3 regions of the Paenibacillus sp. 01T442 genome follow, and region 2 is predicted to be linked to each of the others. Evidence: riboswitches for the same ligand, from Rfam matches in the RefSeq annotation. Region 2 holds a riboswitch; each other region holds the start of a gene.
What was found. A riboswitch is a leader RNA that binds a small molecule or an ion and turns the genes downstream of it on or off. The one in region 2 is predicted to bind cyclic di-GMP.
Positions count from the first base shown of each region.

Region 1: it holds a riboswitch for cyclic di-GMP, as region 2 does, so the genes downstream of both, AC1DLM_RS02250 (methyl-accepting chemotaxis protein) here and AC1DLM_RS27640 (hypothetical protein) in region 2, are expected to answer to the same signal.
Region 3: it holds a riboswitch for cyclic di-GMP, as region 2 does, so the genes downstream of both, AC1DLM_RS10150 (PilZ domain-containing protein) here and AC1DLM_RS27640 (hypothetical protein) in region 2, are expected to answer to the same signal.

Region 1 covers NZ_JBFTPF010000001.1:528,982-535,927, reverse strand. Annotated here, with positions in the region: gene AC1DLM_RS02290 (pectate lyase family protein) at 1-299, opposite strand, end outside; gene AC1DLM_RS02285 (hypothetical protein) at 519-785, opposite strand; gene AC1DLM_RS02280 (hypothetical protein) at 991-1,194, opposite strand; gene AC1DLM_RS02275 (SDR family NAD(P)-dependent oxidoreductase) at 1,342-2,091, shown strand; gene AC1DLM_RS02270 (hypothetical protein) at 2,204-2,347, shown strand; gene AC1DLM_RS02265 (RNA polymerase sigma factor) at 2,344-3,243, opposite strand; partial or broken gene AC1DLM_RS02260 (sigma factor) at 3,355-3,552, opposite strand; gene AC1DLM_RS02255 (YciI family protein) at 3,573-3,923, opposite strand; cyclic di-GMP riboswitch class I at 4,353-4,437, shown strand; gene AC1DLM_RS02250 (methyl-accepting chemotaxis protein) at 4,592-6,334, shown strand; gene AC1DLM_RS02245 (amino acid adenylation domain-containing protein) at 6,419-6,946, shown strand, end outside.
Region 2 covers NZ_JBFTPF010000058.1:20,984-31,877, reverse strand. Annotated here, with positions in the region: gene map (type I methionyl aminopeptidase) at 1-163, opposite strand, end outside; gene AC1DLM_RS27670 (winged helix-turn-helix transcriptional regulator) at 204-563, opposite strand; gene AC1DLM_RS27665 (HesB/IscA family protein) at 784-1,086, shown strand; gene AC1DLM_RS27660 (YuzB family protein) at 1,086-1,307, shown strand; gene AC1DLM_RS27655 (glutathione peroxidase) at 1,363-1,857, opposite strand; gene AC1DLM_RS27650 (TIGR01777 family oxidoreductase) at 1,928-2,818, opposite strand; gene AC1DLM_RS27645 (MDR family MFS transporter) at 3,008-4,231, shown strand; cyclic di-GMP riboswitch class I at 4,348-4,441, shown strand; gene AC1DLM_RS27640 (hypothetical protein) at 4,560-4,865, shown strand; gene AC1DLM_RS27635 (exopolyphosphatase) at 4,981-5,895, shown strand; gene gloA2 (SMU1112c/YaeR family gloxylase I-like metalloprotein) at 5,966-6,361, shown strand; gene AC1DLM_RS27625 (THUMP domain-containing class I SAM-dependent RNA methyltransferase) at 6,728-7,867, opposite strand; gene AC1DLM_RS27620 (O-methyltransferase) at 8,004-8,639, shown strand; gene AC1DLM_RS27615 (hypothetical protein) at 8,695-8,916, opposite strand; gene AC1DLM_RS27610 (metallophosphoesterase family protein) at 9,265-10,074, opposite strand; gene AC1DLM_RS27605 (CapA family protein) at 10,388-10,894, shown strand, end outside.
Region 3 covers NZ_JBFTPF010000008.1:156,443-167,336, forward strand. Annotated here, with positions in the region: gene spoIIR (stage II sporulation protein R) at 1-110, opposite strand, end outside; gene prmC (peptide chain release factor N(5)-glutamine methyltransferase) at 269-1,159, opposite strand; gene prfA (peptide chain release factor 1) at 1,159-2,223, opposite strand; gene ychF (redox-regulated ATPase YchF) at 2,257-3,357, opposite strand; gene AC1DLM_RS10150 (PilZ domain-containing protein) at 3,436-4,176, opposite strand; cyclic di-GMP riboswitch class I at 4,278-4,364, opposite strand; gene tadA (tRNA adenosine(34) deaminase TadA) at 4,656-5,114, shown strand; gene AC1DLM_RS10160 (DUF1697 domain-containing protein) at 5,097-5,645, opposite strand; gene AC1DLM_RS10165 (DUF1648 domain-containing protein) at 5,661-6,158, opposite strand; tRNA gene AC1DLM_RS10170 (tRNA-Arg) at 6,290-6,363, shown strand; gene AC1DLM_RS10175 (MFS transporter) at 6,475-7,680, shown strand; gene AC1DLM_RS10180 (RNA polymerase sigma factor) at 7,808-8,338, shown strand; gene AC1DLM_RS10185 (anti-sigma factor) at 8,335-8,811, shown strand; gene AC1DLM_RS10190 (hypothetical protein) at 8,811-9,974, shown strand; gene AC1DLM_RS10195 (small acid-soluble spore protein P) at 10,230-10,403, opposite strand; gene AC1DLM_RS10200 (hypothetical protein) at 10,423-10,578, opposite strand; gene AC1DLM_RS10205 (hypothetical protein) at 10,599-10,894, opposite strand, start outside.

The DNA.
Region 1 (6,946 bases), on a different contig from region 2:
CCAGCTGCAAGCCCTACAGCATCAGCTCTCCATTTGGAAGGGTATTGTCGGATTAATTGCGTGTCCATTTGTTTATATTGCGAATCTGCAGCACTTGCAGGTTTAACATATACATTATAGCCTTGAGCATTGCTTACAGGTGACCATTCTACAAAGGCCGTCTCATTCCAGCCTCCACTGCCCGTAATCGAAACACCGATAGCATGTACGGCTTTACTCGCCACTCCACTTGCGATAATAGATAGCGCCAAAGCAAACAATAAAACATAACTCGTTACCTTTGAAACACTTTTTTTCAATGTAATTCCTCCCACGTAATATTGTTATAACGTATCAGAAACCGCTTACAAGTTTACGCATCCCCCCTTGCCTCATCCAAGCTCAGACTCAGCTTATCAGTTTGGAAAGAGGTTCCGAAACAATCATTTGCTCATATTTTCCATTTTTCTGAGCTAATGATTATTGGAGAGAAATATGATACTTCCTACAATTCTTCAAAATACTGGGATCCGTGCCCCCTACATTTTAGATAACACAATAGAAACAATGATTCCTGCGACAGGAATCCAAAATAGATAGGATTTTAAAAGTCTAACTAACCGATTGTTTTGCGTATCCAACATTTTTTTGTGATCATGATTCATTTGTAAATCGGTTAAAGCACCTGTGGCATTGGAAACATTGTTATAACTAGACATGCCTCCACTTCCCACAAAAAATATGAGGACGCTTATTACCAAAAAAATTAAAGAACCCATAAACAGATAATCAGAAGTCTGTTGCATTGTCACCACACTCCTATTGGTCAATACGGTATTCCAATCATTCACAACATACCATATTTTTCCTTAAATGACAAAGAAGACCCCAACAATAGGCTGAGGGTCTCTGTGCAATAGCAATAAGATCCAAAAGATCGACTTGCCACCGCATCCTTCCGGAGCGACGTTCACAATATCCTTGTTATCTACCGTCATCCTTCAGCGGCTTTCATTTTCGATCTTTATGATAATCTTCCCAAAGTGGAGCGATGTATTGTTCTAATGTTTTCACCACGTCATCTCTACGGCTCTCCTCGACATTGATAGTGTCATTTGCAATCTCATTTCTAATTCGTATGAGCACAAATAATGGAGGCAATGCTGCTTCACGAAGAGCTTTAATCATGATTTCTTCTTGTTGCGTAATCGTCATAACGTATCCTACTTCCTTTCAGGCAGATTTCTACTCGAGATAATCTCAGTATAAACGTTAACATTAGTGTCAGAGTCAAGAGGAGACAGGTATGTTAAAGCAGCAGTTGTGTTACACTGTTGGAAAATAGAGATAGAGGTGATTCATATGCGAAAAATCGCTGTCATTACCGGTGGAGGTCAGGGCATCGGACGAGCCATTGCACTTTCTTTTGCACAAAAAGGGTATGGCATATCCATAGCGGATATTCATCAAGATCGAGGATTAGAGACAATAGAGCTTCTGCGCCATTTTACGGATGATGCCCTCTTCATGAAGGTCGACGTTTCCAAGATTGAGGAGGTTGAGCAATGGATGGAACGTACGTCTTCCGTTTTGGGAAGCATCGATGTGTTGGTGAATAATGCAGGGATCATGCACAATACCGATGTATTGGAGCTTAGCGCTGAGCAGTTTCAGCGGGTCATTTCCGTAAATCTGGGAGGTACTTTTCACTGCTCACAGGCTGCAGCCCGCATCATGAAATCACAAGAAAGTGGCGGCGCCATCATTAATCTCTCGTCGACTAGAGCTGTTATGTCTGAGCCTAATACCGAGGCATATTCAGCCTCCAAGGGAGGCATCTCTGCACTGACCCATGCGATGGCCATCAGTTTAGGCGGCTACGGTATTCGTGTCAACGCGATATCTCCAGGGTGGATTGAAGTAAGGGATGAGGGCACCTTTTCCCACACGGAAGTGGATAAAAGCCAGCATCCAGTAGGCCGAGTAGGCAGGCCAGAAGATGTTGCAGAGGCTTGTCTTTATTTGGCTAGCGAGAAGGCTGGATTCATTACGGGCCAGAACTTGACGATAGATGGCGGTATGACCGTTAAAATGATGTACATAGAGGAATAACTGCCTAAATGCCTAACTGTCTATCTGCTTTCTAAATCGCTCCATGACAGGGAATGGATAACAAATTGGATATAGGTAATCCTAATCCCTAATAAAGGAAGGGGGGAGCAATTTGAAGGATGAGACAACATTCCCTCAAGAGCAAGAAGACTCACGCACGGCAGAATCCGAGTTTAATCACGATTACGATTTGATGCGTGCCTATGCCGATCAAATGAATGGCGAAGTCGAAGCTAGAGAAGATAGACTTGACTAACATTCTCCAGCTTGCTTCTCCAGGTACGCGCGAATGGAAGGATCCATACACAGTCCGATGGAACTGCCGTATGCGGTTCGAGCTTCTTCGAACCTCTTCATCCGCTTGAGCAAATGGGCGCTCAGTGCCCAATAAGGTTGATAGCTCTTGACTGCTTCGGTCGGCATTTTTTCCAGCAGTGCCATCCCCACTTCGGCCCCACGCGCCTCAGCAACGGCTGCCGCTCGGCCGACGATTGCGCCGATCGTTGGAGCGATACCCACGAGCCCCTCGTACAGCAACGCGATTGCTTCCCATTCCGTTCGGCCCGTCCAGGCACGCTGGGCATGCACGGATTGAATCGCCGCTTCAAGCTGGAACCGCCCGATGCGGTTCCCTTGCGCGGCAACACGAAGGCAATGCTCCGCTTCCTCAATCATCGTGATTGACCAACGGGAATAATCCTGTTCGGTTATCGGAACATAGTCACCTGCCTCATTGCGCCGCACATGGCGGCGTGCTTCGCAGTGCAGCATAAGCGCCATCAACCCCAACGCTTCCGGTTCCCCTGGCATAAACTGTAAGACCAATCTTCCCATGAAAATTGCTTCTTCGGCCAGTCCTTTCCGACGTGGATCTACGCCGACCACATCATCCCAGCCACTTCCATAAGCTGCATAGACAGCTTCAAGCACAGATTTAAGACGCTCTGGCCATTCGTCCTTTCCGGGCATGTCGAAAATAATAGCGTCGCTCTTCAGTTTCGCTTTCGCACGAGTAAGCCGCTGCCCCATCGTCGCAGGCTTAACAACGAAAGCAGAAGCAATGCGGGCTGCGTCAAGGCCAAGGACGGACTGGAGCATGAGCGGTGTGCGCACGGCTGGATCAATTTCGGGATGGGCGCAAATAAACAGCATCTTGAGCCGTTCATCAGGAAAAGACGCTTCGAGTTCGGGCCATTGCTGCGTAGTATTCGCCATCGCGATCAAAGTCTGCTCCGCACCGGCATGCACACGGGCATGCCGGGTACCGTCGATCAGTCGGCGCTGCGCAGCCGTTAGCAACCAGGCCTCCGGCTTATCTGGTACTCCGGTCGCAGGCCATGATTCTAGCGCGGCCAGAAAAGCGTCGGCAAGCGCATCCTCCGCTGCGGCTAGGTCACGCCAGCGCATAGCCAGAAAAGCAACCAGACGGCCGTAGGAATCACGGGCCGTCTGTTCAATCATTTGCTCAGCATGCATAGCGCTCATAGCGTAACCGGGTGCAAGTTAGGGCGGACTTCAACCGAGCTGCCGGGACACCGTGCCGCCCATTCCAATGCGGTATCCATATCCGGCACGTCGATAACCATCAAACCGCCAATATGCTCCTTGGTTTCGGTGATCGGCCCATCCTGAACCAACATTTCACCACCCCTGAAGGTAAGCGTAGTCGCGGTCTCCGGTGCCTGCAGACCTGCACCGTTTACAACAATGCCGGAATCGAGCATTGCTTTAACATAATGGGCCCAGCTTGCGGCATATGCCTCCTTGTGAATCGGATCATTTCGTTTGGCGAAATCCTCTGTCGTTTCATACATAAGCAGTGTGTAGTTCATGGTTATTGCTCCTCTCAACATTCATAATGGGGTTGTTTCATGACTTCACTATAATGACGATCCAGATCGATGAATTTCTACATCATGCAAAAATATTTTTGCACTATCACTAATCGTTCTCCTTATGTAATAAATCTTTCTTCTTCCTACTTATGTAAAAAAATAATACCACATATTAGGATAGTTCCGTAGGTGATTACAGTCTCGTATGTATCCATAATTCGAATCAACAACGGGCTACGAGTGGCGAAGGCCGCTTCTACAGTTGAAACACCTGATGCAATTTTCCTATGTGACAAGTCGTCTTATGATCCTTATGTATCACCTGAAAGTCGCATATGTCACAATTTGTTTACAATACATATATACACATGGTATTTACAGTAATGTATCAATAATTTATAATAGTCATAAATTGTCAGATATTTTAACTGTAAATGGCAAACTTATCGAAAGGTAAGGGCGCAAAGTTATGGGCCTAAAGCTTCGAAGCTATGGCTGCCAAACCGCCAGTTTGTGATAGTAAGCCTATCCCGAACACCTTGGGATAGGCTTTTTTATGCCTCTATCCCTACTGAAATTATCAAAAAATGTCGAAGAATGGGGGGATATTCACAGATTATAGCGTTTTATGTCAATACAAATAGCATCTAAGGAGTGCAGTTAAATTGAAGACCAAGAACTATTTCGGCAAAAATCTTTTATTCTCGATGTTGAATTTGCTAGTCATCGGGGTAGTGCTTATTTCCATCAGCGCTTATTTTCAGAATCAAATTTTAACAGATACTTTGAGAACGCAGACCCATAATATGACATCCGTGTGGGCACAAGGTATATCCTATAAAGACGTCCAGGGTGCACTACGTGATAAAAGCTATGAAGCAAGCGAGCAGCAACGATTAACCAAGCTATTTGATAGTTACACTGCCTTCAATGCCAATGTAGCGCAAGCTTACATATTTGGGGTTGAGTTAGCGGATGGGAATAAAACATCGTTGATTTCGTTCCCGAGTCACGTTGTTAAAGCTTTTAAAGAAGCAGGTTTGAACATCGGAGATATGTATGAGCAACCGAAAGGGATCGTCAACGGTTTGAAAGACATGTTGAAAACCAAAACCGAGACCTTCACTTCTTACTATAAAGATGATTACGGCACTTGGGTCAGCGTTCTTTACCCAATTATTGACGATAGTGGCAATGTTGCAGCTTACTTTGGCGTGGATGTAGACGCAAAAGTGATTCCCGATGCTCAAAAGTCGTTCCTCCTGAGTTCGATCATTTTACTCTTAATCGCCTTGGTGATTTGCAACGGGGCGCAATATTGGGTGGCAAGAAGAACGCTTATGCCGATCAACCAATTAATGCGTGGAATTGAACAAGCCTCTATCGGAAAGTTCAATTTCACATTGGAGGAAAACGGCGGTTTCGGCGAATTAAATCAAAAATTCAATATGATGCTTTCTAATATTCGTGAAATATTATCAAGTATTAAACAAACAGCTTCCAGTGTATCCGACGCTTCCAACGAACTGTTCAGCATCACTGAAGACAATCGTCACAGCATTGAGCTGATCACAACAGAAATCAGAGACATGAATACGCATGTCGACCAGCAAAAAAATTCTACAGAAGAATGCGGACGATCAGTTGAAGAAATTGCAGCTTCTTTGCAAGTCATCGCTCAAAACGCGACCGAAGTTGCCAATGCTTCTCATGCTATGAAAAATCTATCCGAAGAAGGCAATATGGCCGCTCAGACGATATCGGATCAAATGGGTCGCATCAATACGAACTCGATTTCTACCGCAGGCACGATCAAGCTCCTTGAATCGAAATCGGAGGAGATAGGTAATATTCTCAATCTCATTAAAGACCTAACTGCGCAAACCAATCTACTTGCTTTAAACGCAAGTATTGAGGCCGCTCGAGCTGGCGAACATGGCAGAGGTTTTGCAATTGTAGCCGCTGAGGTTCGTAAGCTTGCTGATCAATCGAAAAATTCGACAAGTCAGATTGAAACTCTTGTTGCCGACATTCAATCGGAAACACAAAACACAGTTACGTTCGTGACGCAAGGTACAAATGAAACCCAAAAAGGGATGGAAATTGCCAAAAGCACAGGTGAATCCTTTACTAATATTCTCGACGCATCGCAGGTCGTATCTAATCAGGTTCTAGATATTTCATCCGCTACACAAGAAATGTCTGCTAGTACAGAGCAGGTGACTGCCATGATGGGCGAATTGGGTGGTATTTCCAGAAAAACAGCACAAAGTACAAACAAAATTATGGATTCGGTTCTGACTCAGGAATCTTCCTTACAAAGCATTTCAACTTTCGCTAGCAAGCTCTCCACGGTTGCAGAGGAATTGAGCGATATGGTAGGTAAATTTGAAATAGAGATGAAATAAATGGTTAGGAATTCCGGATTACACAACGTTTGTCGTTGTGTAATCCGTTCCAATAACATAGTTCAAACATAGAGGAGAGAGACTATGCTTAATTTCGTCACAGAAATACCGTCCATTTACAGCCAAATCAACAATACGTACGAAGCCTACCCAGCAACAGAAACGATATCATCCATCTTTCGGCGCGTAGCAACGAGGTATGCAAGTAAATCAGCAATCTCTCACGGTAACAATGAAATTCTTTACGCAGATTTGTTCAAAAAGAGCGCTCAGGTTGCGAACGCATTGACCAATGCCGGCTGCCGCAAAGGTGATTTTGTCGGTATTTATATGGAGCGCAGTCCCGAAACCGTCATTTCCATTCTTGGGATATTGCGAATGGGCGGCATTTATGTCCCCATTGACCCGGAACATCCTATCGAACGCAATCGGTATATTGTACAAAATGCTAGTTGCAAACAACTCATTATGAAGATGAGCCACCTCGAAAGCGCTGCAGAGTTATGTCTTACGTTAGGTGTCGATACCCCCATTTCGATAGAGAATTGTTTGGAGAAAGACGAGACCAGTTTCGAGGATGCAAACATCACTCCGGATGATTTGGCGTATGTG
Region 2 (10,894 bases):
GCGTAGCGCCATTTTTGGCCAGAAAGCCTTCGACAAATTGATCGATTTCCCACGATGTAATGCCCGGGCGAATCATTTTCGCGATTTCCTTATGGCAATCGGCAAGGATTCGGCCTGCTTTCCCCATGGCTTCAATCTGTTCTTTTGTTTTAATAGTAATCATCAAGTTTCTCTCCTTCTCAGCTAGCTTCCCTAATTGTTCATTATGTCCATTTTGCTGACCAAAGCTTCATCTCTCTAATAATTTGATGCAGATCCTGCCCTTTTGGTGTCAAGGTATACTCAACGGTAACAGGAACTGTAGGGAACGCCATGCGTTCGAGAACCCCATGTTCTTCAAGATGGCGCAAAATATCCGTAAGGGATTTGGGACTGATGCCCGTAATTTGGCGCTGCAGCTCTCCGAAACGTTTCGTTCCACAGAATAATTCACGAAGTACAAGAAATGCCCATTTCCCGCCAATAACCTCCAAGGTTCGCTCGACGGAACACTCGATTTCTTTAGGGATTTTGGGAACATAGTTGCTAAGTGGAGCGACTTTTTCATTTTCAAGAGTGGACATGAGATCGCTTCCTTTCATCAAAATTGTGTAGGGTACTTACTTTTAGGTTAGTAAGTTAACATTTTGTAATAAGGGATTAATACTCATACTACTATGTATTTTAAAGTTCCTTATGGAATTTGGCAATAGAAGGGCAGAATAGGACAAGGTTGATTTCATGCTCTAGATTCTTTACAATAGAGTTAAAATTAAAATTTATTGTTTCAGGAGATGTGTACATATGAAGGTCAAAATTTCTCGTAACGCAGCAAAAGTACTTCAATTGGAGCTTAATAAAGAAGAAAACCAAGGTTTGTTGGTTCGCGTACAAGTGACGCATAAGCATGGTGATCATGCTCACTATGGTTTGGGTCTTGATGATAAAACAGAAAATGATGTTGTAGTAAACACGGACAAAGGAATTGATGTTTTGTTAGATCAATCCGAGCCACTTCTAGATGGTATCCGTATCGACTACTTCTACACACCAGAGGAAGGCTTCATGATTACTAACCCAAGCAAGGGGAACCACGGAGACCACTAATGCGGAATGATATTCGCATTTGTGATAAATGCAAACACATGAAGGTGAAATCGGCACTTGCCAAAATAAGTGCCATTGCACCGGACACAGAAGTCAAAGTTGCGTGCAAATCGTATTGCGGTCCATGTTCGAGATTCGCATTCATCTTTATTAATGGCCGCTATATTACGGGCGCAACGGAAGACGAAGCCATCGACAAAGCAAAAAAATACGTGAAATGAGTAAAAAGCATCCGTCCAATAGGACAGGATGCTTTTTTGCTTATATAAGCTGGAATTAGGCGTAAACGGCTGATTTTTCTAACAACTTACGAATTTCACGATCGATCTTGTGCGGTTTCGTAGTAGGAGAGAAGCGCTTGATTACATTGCCGTTTCCATCGACTAGGAATTTGGTGAAATTCCACTTGATACCGGACCCGAATAGGCCAGATGCCTTGCTCTTCAAATAACGATACAATGGATGGGCATCGGAGCCATTCACATCGATCTTGGCGAATAGCGGAAAATTAACACCGAAATTAAGTTGGCACGCCTGTTCAACTTGCTTGTTATCGCCAGGCTCCTGATCTCTGAATTGATTGCAGGGAAAACCTAGGACACTAAAGCCTTGATCTTTATAGGTGTCGTGTAACTTTTGAAGTCCTTCGAATTGAGGAGCTAACCCGCATTTGGTTGCTGTATTTACAATGAGTAGGACCTGATTCTTGTAATCGCTAAGCGATTTGTCTTCACCGCGAATCGTTTTCATTTTAAATTGATGTACACTCATAGTGACACAACCTTCCGAAACTAATATTTCTCACAATTTAATTGTACACAATTTTAATTCAGAAGGAAAGTTATTTTTTCGCCAAATCTTCTAATGCACCTGCGATCGAAGGAAAGCGCCACTCAAAACCATGCTCTTGAAGTACACGAGGAATGACCTTCTGACCTTCCAGAAGCAGAACAGAAAGTTCGCCAAAAATTAATTTCATCATAAATGCCGGAACAGGAAAGAGATTGGGTCTTCGCATGGCAGTCGCAATCGCGCGTCCCAATTGCTTATTCGTTACTGGATTTGGGGCCGTTGCGTTAACGGGACCAGCAATCGATTCATTTTGAACGCAAAAATCAATAAGTCTCACCATATCATCGATATGAATCCACGAATGCCACTGCCTGCCGCTGCCAACTGTGCCGCCTACTCCAAGCTTATAAGGAAGTGCCATCTTGGGGAACGCACCTTCTTTATTATCCAACACCAGTCCAACCCGCACCTTCACGATACGTGTTCCTTGGATTAAATCAGCCGCAGCTTCCCATTGCTTGACTACGCTGGCTAGGAAGTCCGTCTCTCGATAAGGACTCGTCTCATCAAAGGTATCTGAATCCGAAATACCGTAATACGACATGCCGGAAGCATTCACAACGACCTTTGGCTTTGGATCCATTTTCGCGACAAGCTTGGCTACATGCTCAGCCGCCTGCAATCGGGATTGTAAAATTCGCGTCTTAGCCGCTTTCGTCCACCGTTGACTGATGGATTCACCAGCCAAATTTACGATTGCATCAAGACCTGCAAGAGATTCCGTATTTTGCTCTAACTGATCCCATGTTATCGTTCTGACACTTGGTATCTGCTTGGAAGATGAGCGTGATATATTAATAAGTTCGTGACCTTGTCCCAACCAGTAAGTGATTAAACGTTTTCCAATAAACCCACTGCCGCCTGTGATCGCTATTTTCATATGCAAGCACCTCCATATCATTATTATAGATACTCCATCCAATAAATACCATCAAGGAGAAAGCGATCGAGAAAGGTAAACATTCCAGTCTAAAATGACGACACAATTCGCTATTTTCGTGTATAATTGGATTTTGGTTATTAATTAACCATAGGGTAATTCGTGTGTCAGCGAGAGGAGTCATCGTCTATGAATCGAATGCGTCAATTTCTTCAAGCCTATCATCCTATCGTACATACGCTTATCTTAGGTACGGTCATGGCTCGGGCTGCTTCTTCCATGAGTTTACCGTTCCTAGCAATCTATTTGGCGAAGCACTCCGATATGAGCCCTGGGCTCATTGGTATTGTAATTGGAATGGGGGCATTAGCTGGAACGTTTGGCGGTTTTATCGGTGGTACGTTGTCAGACCGATTCGGACGTCGAGTCATTATGCTCGCGGCACTCTTTGGCTGGGGAGTCGTATTCCTCGGATTCAGTGTTGTAAAATTACCGGTCTTATTTATGCTGCTCAATATGCTCAATGGACTGTGCCGCTCATTCTATGAGCCTGTGTCACAAGCGCTAATGGCAGATTTAACGGAGCCGTCCAAAAGGATGCAAGTATTTTCACTCCGCTATATGGCGATTAACGTTGGTGTAGCTGTTGGACCTTTGCTGGGAGCTTTCTTTGCAACTATGAACGGAGCCTTGCCATTCCTGCTGACCGGGATTATTTATGTAATCTATGGTGTGACACTTTACGCCCTTCTAATTAAATTCGGGATTAAGAAAATCGAAGGTGAGAAGAAAGCCATCGTTACTTTCCGTTCTGCGATAGGTGTTATTCGTAAGGATATGACCTTCCGTTTGTATATAATCGGGGGGATTATCGGAGCCATTGGTTATTCACAGGTGATGGTGACGTTGTCGCAGTACTTACAAAGGGATTTTGCTAATGGGGTCAAAATGTTCGCCATTCTCATGAGCGCCAATGCCATTGTTGTTATTGCGATGCAGATTCCGCTGGGGAAATGGGCAGAAAAGTATTCACCTCTAACGGCTATTGTTGTTGGCAACTTGATGTTCGCATTAGGTGATATCGGATTTGCGTTTTCACACTCTTTGACATGGCTGATTATTTCGATGGGAATTTTCACGTTTGGTGAAATTTTGAACTATCCTGCCGCGAACATGTTGATAGATAAGCTAGCTCCTGAACATATGCGAGGAACGTACTACGGTGCTCAAACATTAACGAACATAGGTCACTTTATGGGGCCATGGATTGGCGGCTTTCTATTGGTTTCCTTTGGCGGCAGCACGCTCTTTCTTGTGATCGCTATTTTGTCGATGATTGGCTCGATTTTCTATTGGAGAGGCACGAAACGTCAAAAAACAGTGAAAATAACGTCGAAAATGCAAATATTATGATGAATTTCGTAAAAATAGTTCCTTCGAACTATTCGATTTCAAATCGTCATCCCTTATCCTTAAGAGTATAGCAAGTATTATTTTGAAATCTTCATCTAAAATGATTGTGCATGTCATCTCGACAAAGGCAAAGCTGGCGAAAGCCAGTGACGCAAAGCTACAGGGGCCTTACTTCTCCTGCAAAGGACAAGCAGCCAGCCAGCCGCCGAACGATTGGGAATTCACTTCAGAACCCCTCTAGTCGGTTCACTACGGTGGGTTTTTTTCTCTGTCATAGCGAAGCAAATGAATCAAATGGAATGACACGTACAAAGGAGGCCCTAGCGGCATGAAATCGGAAGTTAAATTCCAGGATGAACAGAAAGCAACATCGTTATGCGGTAACCATGTTGCACGTTTGGTGCCATCCACGGATGGACCTAAGCTTATGATTAACCGAGAAGAGTATGCATTAAACGAAGCGTGTTGGGATGTTGAGATGTTTCACGGGAGAAACAATAGCATTCTGATTTTTTACTGGAAAGGCGAAGTAAAGCTCTCTGTGAAAATGCCTCCGATGGCTCAAATCGAAGGGTTTGTCACAAGACTTTTGCAATGTCTATCATCCAAATTGAGAGTGGTTCAGCCTATCTAGGTGAATCGCTCTTTTTTTTTTGAAATCGCTCATTGTCACCTAACGACACTAGCTGATATAATATGACCATCACATTTCATAGTTCTTAAGAACTACATTAAAGGAGATGCATGGCATGAGATTGATCACACGTTCCGATTTCGATGGTTTAGTATGCGCGATGCTCTTCAAACAATTAAATATGGTGGATGAAATGAAGTTTGTCCATCCCAAAGATATGCAGGACGGCTTAATTGAGGTTACGGAGAATGATATTTTGGCAAATGTACCCTACGTTCCAGGATGTGGTTTATGGTTCGATCATCATTCCAGTGAACTCACACGGATGGGGGAATCCGTAACGTACAAAGGTGAAACGCGACTTGCTCCAAGTGCTGCACGAGTTGTCTATGATTACTATGGTGGGAAAGAAACCTTCGGCGATATCGACGATATTATGCAAGGTGTAGATAAAGCGGACTCCGCGCAGTTTAGCAAAGAAGATATTTTGAATCCGAGCGGTTGGGATTTGCTTTCGTTTATCATGGATGCTCGAACGGGATTAGGTCGTTATCGGGATTATCGCATCAGTAATTATCAGTTGATGGAGGATCTAGTGGAGCATTGTGCAACGAAATCCGTTGGTGAGATCATGGAGTTACCCGATGTGAAAGAGCGTGTAGCTCGTTATTTTGAACTAGATGCGCTATACCGGGACATGCTGCAAACCTATACACGGGTTGAGGGAAATGTCGTCATTACGGATCTTCGCGATGTGGAGACGATTTATCCGGGGAATCGTTTCATGGTCTATGCCCTATATCCGGAGCAAAACACCTCGATTTGGATTGTTGATGGTCGAAACAAACAAAACTGCGTATTCGCTTGCGGGCACAGCATTGTCAATCGCACCGCACAAACAAACATTGGGGATTTGATGCTTCAACATGGCGGCGGTGGGCATCATGCTGCAGGGACTTGCCAAGTGGATTATGGGCAAGCTGACGAGGTTCTGAACAAAATCGTTGAAACGATGCAAGCAGCAGGTTAAAATAAGTGGACAAGCCGCAGCGGGGGAGCAGCCCAGCGTGCGGTTTTTCTTTGTAAGGAGGTTGTCATCCATGGACTTAAAACAGATGCACCACGTTGCGATTATTTGTTCGGATTACGAGCAATCGAAGCATTTCTATGTTGATTTACTCGGACTTACCGTCATTCACGAAACATATCGCGCTGAAAGAGACTCGTACAAATTGGATTTGCGCATTGGGGCTACCGCACAGGAAATTGAATTATTTTCTTTCCCGAATCCACCCCTGCGCGTGAATCAACCTGAAGCGAGGGGGCTACGTCATCTGGCCTTCGTTGTAGCTAATATGGAGCAAAGTGTGCAAGAGCTAGAAAGCAAAGGAATTCCGGTTGAGCCAGTGCGGGTTGACCCGATTACTGGGAATCTGTACACGTTTTTCGCGGATCCGGATGGATTGCCGTTGGAATTGGTGGAGATTGTTGGATAGGTGAAATTTTGAGCGGGCCGAAGTAGATCGGACAGCTGACTAAAAAATCGTAGATCGATTAGTCAGATTAATGGTTAACGGCCGCCAGTGTCGTTATTGTCCTATAATTCATTTCTTTTTGCGCGTAACGGACCCTAGAGCTCTTATTGGCCCATTTCGCGTGCATATTTCCTCCAAAAACGGTTAATAGCCGCGATAGTGTCCGTTAGAATTCTGAATCGGCGATGTTTCATCGAATAGGGGCTTCCATGTCCGTTACCTTGGCATGGAGAAACGGGATACCTCCGTAAGTGCAATCCAAAAACAGCGGCAGCCAAGACGTAAAGTCTCGCTGCCGCTGTTTCATTTATTTGTATGCTACGTGTCTTACCTGCGCGGAGGTAACGGTCCTAAATACTGGAATAAATTACATTCGATCCGTCCATTAAAAAGCTTACGCTTCTTATCGGCGCGGCGGTTCATATAATGCTCGAGCTGTGTGCTCGGGCTTAGGATGAACAGGCTCCACGACGGCATTGGCCGCGTTAATGCACCGAGCTCGCGCAGCGCCAGCTCAACATCCGGTGCTTCACCAAGACGCTCGCCGTACGGCGGGTTGGTGATCAGGCAGCCATAGTCGCCGCGCGGGCGCGCTTTGGCGATGGGCTCAACCTTCAGCTGGAACTGCTTCGTCAGTCCAGCTGCCTTGGCGGCCGCCTCTGCCACTTCGATGGCAGCAGGGTCAATGTCGCTGCCGACAATGTGCAGCGGCACGTTGTCTTTCACCGCGTCGAACGCTTCGTCGCGGGCTTTGTCCCACAGCTTGCGGGGAATGTTTCCCCAAGCTTCACTAGGGAAGCTGCGCCGCAGGCCTGGCGCGATGTTCCAGCCGATCATCGCCGCTTCGATCGGGATGGTCCCCGACCCGCAGAACGGGTCGTAGAGCGGCCGGTCGACGTTCCAGCGGCTTAACAGGATCAAAGCGGCCGCCATCGTTTCCTTCAGCGGCGCTTCGGTCACGAGCTTGCGGTAGCCGCGCTTATGAAGACTGGGGCCGGTCGTGTCGATGGTTAGCGTAGCGATATCGTTCAGCAGCGCGACTTCAATCACATAGCGAGCTCCGTTCTCGGGGAACCATTCGGTGCCATAGCGCTGCTTCAGTTTCTCAACGACAGCTTTCTTAGCGATTCCTTGGCAAGCGGGAACGCTGGATAATTGTGACTTATGGGATCGCCCCTCGACAGGGAATTCGGCATCGTTCGGGATCCAGTCTGGCCAAGCGAGAGCTTTGGTGCCTTCGAAAAGCTCATCGAAGGTTGTTGCTTTGAATTGCCCCATTAGTACGAGGACGCGATCGGCTGTTCGCAGCCAAAGGTTCGTCCGACAGATGGCCAATTCGTCACCAAAGAAACGGACGCGTCCATTCTCGACGGTCATTTCCTCATAGCCGAGGTCACGGATTTCGCGGGCAACGATAGCCTCAAGTCCCATCGGACAAGTGGCGATTAGTTCAATTTTTTGTGGCATAGGTATAGTCCTTCCATCCGGGTTGTACAACGCTCATAAAACTCATACAATTAACAAGTATAGGACAAATAGGTTACACTTACAAACGGGTATTGCAAAGTACCTGCATACGATGCGAATTTAGGAGGACAAATACATGGAAACGATCACTGCAGAAAGCTATATGGAAGGTCTATATGAAGAAGATGCCGTACTGACTCGGGTGAAGGAAGTTATTGTAGCTCACAACATGCCTGAGATTTCTATCGCTCCAGGATATGGCAGATTATTAACGATGCTGGTTACGATGATAGGTGCGAAACGAGTGTTGGAAATTGGAGCGTTAGGCGGGTATAGTGGCATTTGCTTAGCGAGAGGGTTAAAAGAGGGCGGAAAACTCATTTCCTTGGAGCTAAAACAAGATTTCGCGGATGTGGCAAAGCGTAACGTGACCGACGCCGGTCTTGGTGATTTCGTTGAGTATCGGATTGGCGAAGCACTAGATCACTTGAACGAGCTCTTGGAGCGGGGCGAGCGCTTCGATTTCTTCTTTATTGATGCGGATAAAGTGAATTATCCGAACTATTTGGAACGCGCGATCAAGCTGGCGAATCCAGGTGCAATCATTGCTGGCGATAATACATTGATGCGTGGCAAAGTTGTGGATGAGAAGCAAACGAAGGCTTCCGTTCAAGCGATGCGAACGTTTAATCAGCGAATTGCGACAGATGAGAGGCTGGAAAGTACGATACTACCGGCGTATGATGGATTAGCTTTAGCCCGTGTGAAATAAATGAATTGAGAAAAAGAGCGATTCGCTGCTAGCAGCTGATCGCTCTTTCGTCTTGTTAGGATGCTTTATCCTTCGTATGTAAATCAAAATCGATCCTTTTCGTATCTTTCATTTGTGGTTGAATTTGTGTTATGGGTACCTGAGGTTGCTTGGCAGGTGCGAGGTGAGTTGTTGTACGTTGCTTCTTGAAGCTCATCGTGCTAAGGCTGTTCCAGTAGATAAACAAACATTCGGCACAAACGATAATCAGTATGATTTTACGCCAATTTAGCTTCATTCAGATAATCCTCACTTTCCATCATGCACTTATATTAGCATATGGTGGAATAAATTTCCAATGATTTTCATCCAAGGGTAAAATCATTCCCTATTCGCAAGGCTTGTCGAATAAATGGAAAACCTCCATCTAATTTTCGGGATATATGATGAAAGTATGAATTAAATGGAAAAAGTACATGTAAATTCTCAATTTTCCGAGGAAATGAAGGAAAGAGTCAAAATTAGTCTCCTAAAATCCAGTTATTTGAGCAAATGGGTGTTTTGAGCTAATAATAACTGGATATTTTCCATTTATCTTGTTGGGCAGCGGGAAGGTGTAGGTGTAGGTATAAGTGGGAGCACCAACTTAATCACTCAAATGCACCAGTCCTGTCGTAATCTCCAACTCGTACCTTCGACTATCAGGCATCTGAACGTCGTACGCCATCTGGACAGCTCGCTTAATGTTATAGGGCACCCGCACGAATTGCAGCGCAACCCCTGCTGGAACCGCAGGATCCGTCTCTCCCTCGATCACGCAGTAGCATGCCTGAGGTATGCCGTCGTAGGGAACGCCCACACTGCCCACATTGAACAGCATCAGCCCGCTGCGCTGCCCAGTTTGTGCACTCTGCTCTGTCAGGCTCTCGCTCAGCGCGCCCCTCTCCGAAGGGTTGCTCAACGTCAACATATAAGGAATATGAATATCCCCGTAACCGGCGATATCCGGCTCAGTCCCATCGACAGGGGTTCCGGTCATTTCCGTATTTTCAAACATCGCTAGTCGCTCATTCTTCGAAGCTTCCCGTTTCAATCGATGAAAGACACTCTGAGCCGACGCATGGAACAAGCGAATATGTTTCCCGCTAAGCATCACATCGATCGAGAAGGGAAGCTGCTTCAAATAGGCTAGACGCTCCTCTCCAAGCGATTGCTGCTGCCACATGCCAGCAGGAAGCTCCTGCGGCATTGTGATGCCGAGATCCCAGTTGCCTTGCACAACGGCTTCACAAGTCAATTTAATGAGGTCGACAACCTCGGCAGAGCTCGGCCCTTTGCCAACAAGATCACCTAGACAGATGATGCGTGTAAGGCCTCTGCACTCAATATCGTGAAGCACGGCTTCCAAAGCAGGTAGGTTTCCATGAATATCGGAAATAATGGCGATTTTCTCCAAGCGACCCTGTCCTTTCTAATCCTATGTAATGCTTCTGTTATACCATAAGCTAGACATTCTGAAAATGAGAGTCTATCCCTATTAGAGGTTGTTCGAGAAGTCCACTTTTGATCACGAAGTGGTTCATGTAGCGTATTCAACATCGAATATTGAATTCAGCCGGAACTTCCGGTGCTCACGTAGCTTTCACTACGCTCCGCTCCTCATTTCCTAGCTTCTTTCAATCTTCTCGGTACTGAAAACTGGACTTTTTGAACACGAACTATTACCCAACGATGTCGACTTCTGTTATAATTTGTAGGGGGAAAGGGGAATGTTTGAATTGGAATCTAGACAAGAACGTCACGGTAAATCGAAAAAAGAATCAAATCCGAGCAAAAAGCCTTCACTTAAAGTTTTAGGTGGCTTCACAGTTGCAGCGATTGCTTGTTTTGCCATTGGAATCGGGGCTTCTTATTTATCCTCCAATAATAATAATGGGGAAGAAGAGGGAGCGGCTTCAACACCAATGGCTGTTATTTCGCCCAAACCGTCAACCTCCACTACGAATGGAAATTCAACAGTGCAGGCAAGTCCCAAAGCTTCTACCGTCGTTACCCCGACACCAACACCATCAGCGAATCCAACAGCGGTAAATCAAGTAGGAACTGGCGCACAAGTGAAGTTAACTTTTGTGGGTGATGTGATTATGGCCTCCAAAGTGGAAGATATCCTTAAGCAAAAAGGCTATGATTACCCGTACACGAATGTCAAAGACTTTTTAACCAAAGCTGATTTTACAATTGCAAATTTGGAATCACCGATAACGACTAGAGGTAGC
Region 3 (10,894 bases), on a different contig from region 2:
ATAACCGCCGCATTCGTACGATTGGATTCCCAACACATAATCATAAGTATAAGTGCAAAAACAATGAATGATAAGCTCTTAACTGAGTGGCGCTCCGTTCTCTTAACCATGGAGAGTAGCCCCTTTCCCGTTCCCGTCTTCTACTAGCCAGTATGGACAATAGTGGGTGGGGCTAAACCTATGAATCTATTATTTTTGTAAAATGATAGAGTTGGTCCGCCAAGGGAAAAAGGCGGAGAGAAAGCAGCCGATCCTAGAAGGAAATCGGCTACTCCATGGAGCGGATCGCGATCACATGGCGATCGATCCCCTGGAGATCCTGCACGAAGCGGATCTCCGACCAATCCGTGGCGGCGCGCAGCAACGCCGCAACCGCCTCCGCCTGCCCGATGCCCACCTCGAACCCGACCACGGTCGGGATTCGTGGCAGCCGGTGCAGCTGCGAGATCATACGGCGGTACAGGTCGAGTCCGAGGGCACCGCCGAACAAAGCTGTGTGCGGCTCGAATAGCCGCACCTCAGGCATCAGCGCAGGCAGGTCGCCATCCGGGATGTATGGTGGGTTCGACACCACCATATCCGGCGCGAGCCCGCGCTCAATATAAGGCTCGAGGAGGTCGCCCTCGAGCCAGGTTATCCGCGCAGCCACCCCGTGGCGCTGCGCATTCTTGCGAGCCATCTCCAGCGCTGCCGCGGAGATGTCGCTGGCCGCCACACGCCACGCAGGGCGCGCGTGCGCGATCGTCACCGGGATGATGCCACTCCCGGTGCCCACATCCGCAAGGAGCGGAGCGCCTTGCGGGAACAGACGCGAGCCCTCATGGAGCATCTCTTCCACGAGCAGCTCGGTCTCCGGCCGCGGGATCAGCACGGCCGGCCCGACTTCAAAGGGAAGGCCGAAAAAATCCTGCTCACCGGTGATGTATTGCACCGGTTCACCCGCGGCCTTCCTTGCAATGAGCTGGTCCCACGTCGCGACCAGCTCTACCGGCATCTGTTCCTGCCACCAGCGGAACAGCAGTTCAGTCCGCGTGCAGCCTCCTAAGAGGTGCTGCAACAATAACTCTGTGCAAGACGAAGCCTCTGCGACGCCTTGCTCCGCTAAAAAAGAAGAAGCCTTCACAAAGGCTTCTCTCACACTCATGTTTGCAGTCGTCATTACATCGCCTCTAAGGCATCGGATTGTGCAGCAATCGTTAACGCTGACACAATTTCCGCCATATCGCCGTTAAGAACTGTCTCTAGACGGTGAAGCGTCAAGCCGATACGGTGGTCGGTAATTCGGCTTTGCGGGAAGTTGTACGTACGAATACGCTCTGAACGGTCGCCCGTTCCGACTTTGCTTTTACGCTCGCCGGCATATTTCGCTTCTTCTTCTTCACGCAATTTATCTGAAATCCGCGTACGAAGTACGCGAAGCGCTGACTCTTTATTGGAGTTCTGCGATTTACCATCCTGACACGTTGCGACGATACCCGTTGGTACGTGGGTTACACGCACAGCGGATTTCGTTGTATTAACGGACTGACCGCCTGCTCCACTGGAACAGAATGTGTCTACGCGAATATCCGCATCGTGGATCACGATTTCCACATCTTCTGCCTCCGGCATAACAACAACCGTCGACGTGGAGGTGTGGATCCGTCCACCGGATTCCGTTACTGGAATACGTTGAACACGGTGCGCACCGCTCTCAAACTTGAGCTTGCTATAAGCACCTTTACCCGTAATCATGAAAATAATTTCTTTAAATCCGCCCAAATCATTCACGGATGCATCCAAAATCTCCGTTCTCCAACCTTGCGCATCCGCATAACGCGTATACATCCGGTAGAGGTCGCCTGCGAACAGCGCAGCTTCATCGCCGCCTGCCGCACCGCGAATTTCCACGATGACGTTCTTATCATCGTTAGGATCCTTCGGCATCATCAGAATGCGAAGATGTTCTTCTAGTTTAGCGGATTGCTCGCTAAGCTCGTCGATCTCCATTTTGACCATTTCGCGCATCTCATCATCCAGCTTCTCATTCTGCATCACTTTCGCATCAGCTAGCTGTTCGCTCACGCTCTTATATTCATTATAAGCATCGTAAGCTTCCTGAAGATCAGATTGCTCTTTGGAATACTCTCTTAGTTTCTTCGTATCACTCGTTACATCCGGGTCACACAATAACTCGCTTAGTTTGTCGTAGCGGTCCACAATGGACTGAAGTCGATCCAACATAGGGGATCACTCCTTTCTTATTTTTATCATCAATTAAACGTTGAAACGGAAATGCATAACGTCGCCGTCATTTACCACGTAGTCTTTACCTTCAAGACGAACTTGCCCTTTTTCCTTCGCACCCGCCATGGATCCAGCAGCAGCCAAATCGTTATAAGAAACAACTTCTGCACGAATAAATCCACGTTCGAAATCCGTATGAATGACGCCAGCCGCTTGAGGAGCTTTCGTTCCTTTACGAATCGTCCATGCTCTAACTTCTTGAACCCCAGCTGTGAAATACGTGTACAAGCCGAGTTTGCGATAAGCAGCTTTAATCAATCTATTCAAGCCGGACTCTTGAAGTCCCAACTCTTCCAGGAACATTGCTTTTTCTTCGTCTTCCAGCTCAGCAATTTCGGATTCCACCTTCGCGCTAATGGAAACGACTTCGTTGTTTTCTTTCTCTGCGAATTCCTTCACAATTTTAACATATGCATTCTCATCCGCTGTTGAAACTTCATCCTCACTCACGTTCGCCGCGTAGAGCACTGGCTTCATTGTTAGCAAATGTAGATCGCGAACCAGGAGGCGCTCATCTTCTGTCAAATCCAAGCTGCGTGCTGGCATATCATTATATAAGGCTTCTTTGATACGTTCCAAACACTCAACTTCAGCAACCACTTTCTTGTCGCCGCCCTTGAGGTTTTTACGTGAACGCTCGATCTTTTTATCAACCGACTCAATGTCTGCCAAAATCAATTCAAGATTAATCGTCTCGATGTCGCCAATCGGATCGACTTTCCCAGAAACGTGAGTAATATTATCATCCTCAAAACAACGGACAACATGCACAATCGCATCAACTTCACGGATGTGTGCTAGAAATTTATTTCCAAGGCCCTCGCCTTTGCTCGCACCCTTAACCAAACCCGCAATGTCAACGAATTCGAAAGCCGTCGGCACGATGCTCTTAGGCACAACGATTTCCACCAGCTTCTGCAATCTCTCGTCTGGTACTTCTACTACCCCAACATTCGGATCGATCGTACAGAACGGATAATTCGCAGATTCTGCCCCCGCCTGTGTAATTGCATTAAACAATGTCGATTTTCCTACGTTCGGTAGACCGACGATACCTGCTTTCAAAGCCATTGTCGTTACAACTCCTTAATTTTCGAAAATCATCCTTCTTATTATATAGTACTTAGCGGGCAAAAAAAAGCCTGCAAGCTATTGATTGGCTGCAGACTTTTTTTCCRTTGCTTTTTTGAACTCTTCATCCCGCTTCTGTTCGAAGTAAGTTTCAATCTGATTACGAAGAATAAACCCCCGTAATGTATTGCTTTGCTCGGCAGGAACACTCTCGAAGCTGGCTCCGTAATAGTAGCCGTCTTCCTGCTTTTCTTTCCTTATAATTTCCAACCTGCACGGCATCTCAAAACCTAAATCCAACTCAACTTGCAACATACATTTCTTATGAAGAATACCATCGATCATGGAATTATCATTAATAATATAACCAATTCCGTTCATGGAAATATTTTTTATCGAAATTTCAATTGGATTTTCCAAGTGATGCTGCTCTTTTTGAGTAATATTTTGAAATCCTACAATGTATCCTACATTCTTCACATCGACCCGCGGAAACTCCCGTTTCTCTGAAAATTTCTTCCGATTCTCAGGTGGATTGATCACGATCAGTGAACCAGGCTCTCTTGCTACGACTGTCGAATGAAAAACGAATAGACCCGATTTCGTATATAACGTCATTTTCGTTTTATCACCCAGTTGAAATACATCGTATTCCGGCAGCTCAATCTCCATGATGTCTCCTTGTGCATAGGTAAGAATACCTGTTGACACGAAATCATCCTTCGCCACTACAGCTCGGCAATGCATTAATACCTCCGCATCATATCCTTCTTTACTCCCATATCGCTTCAAAGTATCCTGCTTCATCGCCATGCTCATCTTCACCCTCCCTATTGATGGATTTCATAGCATTTTTCCGCACAAAATAGACTGCCCCACACAGGGACAGCCTACCACCGCAATCAATAAAAGCATCGATTTTCGGTAACCAGGCTGCCGTAGTTCATAAGAACCGTAGACCCTCAGCTTTGCGTCCTTGCCTTTCAACAAGTTTGCCATTGTCGAACCCTGCTATTCATTTATGTAGATATCGTTGTTCGTTACTGGTCTAAATGATCTATCTTTCGTCCAAACTGGTCTAAAAGACCCACTGTACTCACCATTATACGTAGCTCATGCACTTCTTTCAACTAAAATCCTTGCATGGACCCTATTTTTATTGTATGAATGTGTAGTGGAAATTGAATATCCACAGGTTTATAAGTTATCCACATTGTTATCCACAGCTTGTTAACAACGAATATTTGTTCGGATCTCTATACACATGTGGATAAACTATTATTGCGAGGTGTCCCCCTGTGGATCAACATATCCCTTGGATGAGAGAAGCGATCGGTGAGGCGCTGAAAGCCGAAGCCATTCGCGAAGTTCCGATCGGCGCGGTCGTCGTCCATCAAGGTCAAATCATTGGCCGCGGTTACAATTTACGTGAAACAACCCTTGATCCTCTTGCGCATGCAGAGATGATTGCTATTAAACAAGCGAGCGAGTATCTGCAGGCTTGGCGCCTTCTGGATTGCCAGCTCTATGTGACATTGGAGCCATGTCCGATGTGCGCGGGTGCGATCGTGCAAGCGCGTGTACCTCAAGTTATTTATGGTACGGTGGATCCGAAGGCCGGCTGTGCAGGAACGTTAATGAACTTGCTGCAGGAAGACCGATTCAATCACCGAGTCGACGTGGTTAGCGGTGTTTTGCAAGAGGAGTGTTCCACGATGTTAACGCAGTTTTTCCGGAAATTACGGGGCAAGGCCTAAGCCCTCGGCTAACTCTACGAGCTTACTCATCGTATTCCAATTACGCGCCGTCGTTTGATTGCCAAGCTTCTGAATGTTACTTGCCAGCTTCGAATCCAACACGCTTTGCCGAAACAGAAAATATATGGTGCAGCCCCGTATCTGAAATTCATCTACTTCACTCTGTCCCTTGGATAAGATGTCGGTGAATGTCTGCGGGGCTTCTTCTGTTAGAACAGAAATTTGAATGCTCTCCCCTTCGGACAAAGCTTCTGCGTCATAGGGGCAATTCCTTACAAGTTCAGCTAGCTCCGCTGCGGTGCGCAAAATAACGGTAGGCGCTACGCCTGCCGCATCGCTGATTGCTTTTTCAATACGCGGGCGTAGGGTTTCTCCTGACTCTTCGGATTGGAACAACACATTGCCGCTTTGCAAATAGGTCTGCACTTGCGTTAATTCTAAGGCCTCTAGCGTTTTTTTTAAGTCAGCCATTTTGATCTTGTTCTTGCCTCCTACATTAATCCCACGCAGAAAACCAACATAAATCGTCATTGTGGCTTGCCTCCCTTACTTTAATTGGATGGAACGAATGATGAAGAAGATGATCGTGCCAAACAGCATCAATAGGATAAATCCTAATACCCATAAATTAAGCTCCGCGGTACCTTCTTTTGCACTTTCGATAACAGACCATTCAATGAAGCCAAACAGAATGACAATCACTGTTTTAAGACTGTTTATTAATAAACGCGCATTCTGGTACTGCACTCGGGCATTCTGTGATGTGATGGGAGTCGGATAATTATACACATGAGGAACCTTACTTAGGAGCGTCAAGCCAACATAGATGATAACGCCTATGAGTGGAAAGGCTACTAGGCTCATTTTGTTCCCCCAGCCATTGATCTCCCCTTTCCCGTTAAAATGCATCGGAATTCGCTCAGGCATATCGTGCCACACGTAGGCGACATAAATGATCATACTTACGATAACGATCAGGGAAATGACATCGAGTATGATTTCAACTTTAGATCTATCGAGATGAATCACCGGACGTTGCTCCATACGACACCTGCTTTCGATTGGATTTCTTTTTCCACTATGTACTTTCCTTACTCCAAATCAAACCTCCTGCTTGAACGTGGGTTAAAATGGTTGCACCCCGAAAACATCTCGTGTTAGAATGACGATACTATGCGCCCGTAGCTCAGCAGGATAGAGCAACAGTTTCCTAAACTGTAGGTCGTACGTTCGAATCGTATCGGGCGCGTATAGTTCTTTTTAAACAAACATACGTAATAGGGGATTTCAACTCAGGTTGACAATCCCTTTCTTTGTTATTGCCATTATCGATTCATATTCGAAAGGAGTCCTCACTCCGATGACAACTCGCGCTATTTCATCTTATCGCATCCCGCTATTCTGTGCGGTCACGATGCTGTTCTGGATGTCGATGTACACCAGCGTTCCAATCATGGCGCCTTACGTGGAATTCCTCGGGGGAAGTCATCAATTGGCTGGCTGGATTGTCGGCATGTATGGCATCTCGCAGATGCTGCTCCGTATCCCTGTAGGCATTATGTCGGATCGATTTCATAAAAGAAGACTATTCATCACCTTCGGTCTTCTCTTCACTGCGATTACGGGACTCGGTCTGTGGTTCACGCACGATTTTACGTGGATCTTGATCCTCCGAGCACTTGCAGGGGCAGCCGCAGCGACTTGGGTTGATTTTACAGTACTATTCACGAGCTATTACAAGCATGAAGAGTCTACGAAGGCAATCGGTACGATCTCCTTTTTCAACTCACTCGGTCAGGTGCTGGGCATACTTAGTGCAGGCTGGGCAGCAGACAAGCTGGGTTGGGAATCCGTGTTCATTCTCGGTGCAGTGCTTGGACTGTTAGGCATGGTCGGTTCTTTCTTCCTCATCGAAAAAGTAGAGAAAGACGCGCCCAAAATCACCATGCGCGGAATCGGAAACGTGGCGACGGATCGCACACTTCTCTTTGTTTCTCTGCTCGCTATCCTATCGCAGGTGCTGATATTTGCTACGGTGTTCGGCTTCACACCGGTTTATGCGATGCAGCTTGGCGCAGATAAATTCTCGCTCTCCATGCTTTCTTTATTCGCTAACGTGCCTGTTGCACTAGCCTCTTTATTCGGTGGAAGGCGTTGGGCGATGAAATATGGCGAGAAACGCATGGTTGTAGCCGGCTTCCTACTTATGGGGATCTTCACCTTTACGGTGCCGTTCACCCATCATCTCTGGCTGCTCATGATTACACAGGCATTTGCTGGCTTTGGTCGTGGACTTTCGTTTACCCTGCTCATGGGGATGAGCATTAAGCATATGCCTGCGGATAAGCGGGCGACAGCGATGGGCTTTTTCCAGGCGATTTATGGACTCGGTATGTTCGTAGGGCCTGTCCTTATGGGCATCATCGGTGACTATTTCTCGCTCAATGAGGGCTTTATTGTACTCGGCATCCTCGGTGCCGGCAGTGCACTACTCGCATATCTGTTCGTTCAAAGCTCCGCTAAGAAACAACCTCTGGGGACAAACAAATCTACAATGGCGCAATGATTGTAAAGAGTGAATCTCACGATTCGCTCTTTTTTTTCATAAAGGTGCAGGGGTAAGATCGGTTGGACACGTCTATTCATGCGGAGAGGAGGAGAAGCATATTGAGGAGCACCTACTAATTGATCGTATTCTAAAAGGCGATGAAGCGGCCTTCCGTGAGTTAATTGCAAGGTATCGTCCGTATATTTTGCAGACGATCACTGCGATTGTTCGTCATCAGAAGGACGCCGAAGACTTGTCCCAAGAGGTTTGGACCCGCATTTACTTCTCTCTCCCTCGGTATGAAAAGAAAGGCCTGAAAACCTGGATGACGCGCATCGCAGTGAATCGGGCTATTGATTTCAAACGCGCCTCCAGCCGGCGCAAAGAGGACAGCGTCGCCGAATTCGAGGAGGCACTGTCTTCAGCAGGACCAGAGCCTCCAGAGCAGAGCGTGGAGCAGGAAGTGTTAGTCAGAGAAACGACGGAATTCGTTCGTCACAAGCTCCATCAGATCCCAGCAAACTACCAAGATGTGTTATTGGCCTATTATATTCATCAACAATCGTATCAAGATATTGCCGATGCTCAAGGCATTACAATCAAAACGGTCGAATCAAAGTTATACAGAGCCAAGATGTGGCTGCGAAATCACTGGAAGGAGGAGGAGTTTCGATGAAGGATCGTCATTTTAACCAGCAAGCGTGGTTGCAGTATGTGGAGGAGCGCCTGCCGTTACAAGAACAAGATGAGATGGAAAGTCATCTATATCAATGTGATGAATGTCTAGCCAACTATATGCAGTGTGTGGAGCAAGTAATTGCTATAACAGACATGGACGGTGAACAAACAACAGCTTATGTGAATGGCATCATAGCCAGAACGGTAGGAATGAAGCCTGCTTGGCACCGCTCGACCATGTTCCATTATGGGATTGCGGCTGCCGCGACGCTTGTGCTTGTGGCGACTGGCTTTTTCCATGGCATATCACAGGAATTAGGAACGTTCAGTGCCTTCAAGCCCGCTCCTCCTCTGGAAGCGCCTGCCTCACTTGAAGCTCAAGTACCGATTTCAGATCACCTTATCCATAAAACACTAACATGGTTAGACACCTTACAAAATGAACACAAAAAAGGAGGCCTAGAGCCTTAATGCCTACCAAAAGTAATCTTGTTGCATTCCTACTATCTTTCATCCCTGGTGTGGGTCATCTGTATATGAATCGTACTGTTCGCGGTTTATTATATGGCTTCCTATTCTTCGGGCTATGTTTCTTACTTTTTTTAGGTATTGTGTCTCATGATGCCGACAAATTCGCTTTTCTGCTTATTCCTATTGGGCTCACGTGGATCCTCAATATGGTTGATATCATTATCTACCTATTGAACGCTCCAGCGCCTATGCCAATTCCAACAACCTATCAACAACCGATGCCAGCTTATTATGGTCCTTATCCATCTGAGCAAGAGGTTCCATCTTGGAATGGGGATGCCGCTTCCTATTATGTTCAACTAGCACGAAGACAAGAAAGATCTAAAGTTCTCATGCTCTCCTTCATTCCAGGCGTTGGCCATTTCTGGCTTGGTTTAATGCAAAGAGGCCTTACAGCCATGATCTCCTTCTTCGGAATCGCTATTCTCGTGTTCTTCATCACCATTCTGACGCATAACCAAGGTTTTATCGTTTTCCTATTGGCGCTGCCAGTGCTCTGGTTTTATACCATGTTCGATGCGTTGAAGCAGTTGGATCGCAAGCAAGCTGGATATGAGCTCGTAGATCGCAGTATGTTTGAAGATTTCCAACGCGATGAACATGGACGCAAAAATCGGACCCTTGCCACGATTATCGCCATTTTCCCAGGTGCGGCGCACCTGTACTTATCGATGACCAAACGCGGTATCCAGTTGATGGCTGTGTTTCTTTTTTCCATTTACGTGTTGGATGTGTTGCGGCTGTCCCTTTTCTTCTTTTTGATTCCGATTCTATGGTTTTTTAGCTTTTTTGATGCCTTGCAGAGTATTTCTAAGTATGAAAATGGGACTTTAACTGACAAGCCTCTTGTCGAAAATTGGACAGCCTACCAACGCTATATTGGCGCTGTTCTCATCGTATTCGGCGGCTATTATATCTTCAGCGACGTCTTTGTGCAATTTATGTATCAGTTCCTACCCGCTTCGCGGAATTACATGTATTTGATCAACAACTTCAGCCAGACCTTCATTGTCGCTGTGCTCCTCATCGGAGGTGGCATTCGGTTACTACTGAATCGTAAGCAACAGGGCGCCTCCATAGACAACGAAAAAAAGAACCCCTAAGGGTTCTTTTTTCGTCGGCATTGATGATATTTCCTTGAACCTTGTTACAAATAAAACTTAAGTTAAATCTGCGTATAAAACACGGTAAGTGTCTTTAGCACATCGCCCTCCAGCCTGATTATAACAGGTAGAAAAGTCCTCTTTGCAATGGTTGTTTCCCTTTCGCTAATTGCTCCAACGGAACCACACCTCTCTGCTTGCCGACAATAATAGTATGACCCATTTACAAAATCTTAATCATTTTTTATAAAAAAATTAGTCGCCACCGTGTCCATGCCCTTCCGCAGCGTGCCCGCCGTGATGATTCTGGTTCTTCACTTTCTTAGATCCCGACAACGGCTCCTGATTGCCACCCGCGTTGTTTCGGTTTTTTACATTGCCATTATGAACAAGATTGTCGCCTGCGGAATAGTTTTTAGGTTTAGACATAGCTCCTCATCCTCTCCCTTTACGAATTTGTTCCTTCGTGATTTAGAGCATCTTGATGGCGGTGGTCGTTGACCTGCTGCTGGATCTGTTGCGCATTATGGGCATTGACTGGATTGGCATCCAAATCTTTAGCTACATTTTGCAAATTCTTATCGGGACTTTTTTGCTTCGTCATCACGGTGTCCTCCTTCTTACTTAGGCGTGGGTGACCTTCTGCAAAGCCTGTGCACACTCATGAATATGTCGCACATAATCATCGACTAGCGACTGTATAACATCGCTGCGTTCGTCAATATGTGTGGTTCCTTGCTGTACATCAGTTAGTTCTACCTTCACTTCTCTGGCGTCCACATACGTCACTTTAAAATCAAACGAATAGCCGGTATGCCCCGCCGTCATAATGTGCACGCGGATGGCATCGGCATCGCCTTCATCTGCCCAAACCCTTGTTTGATCAGAGGGCTGCAGAACAGTGGGCATGACATTCATCC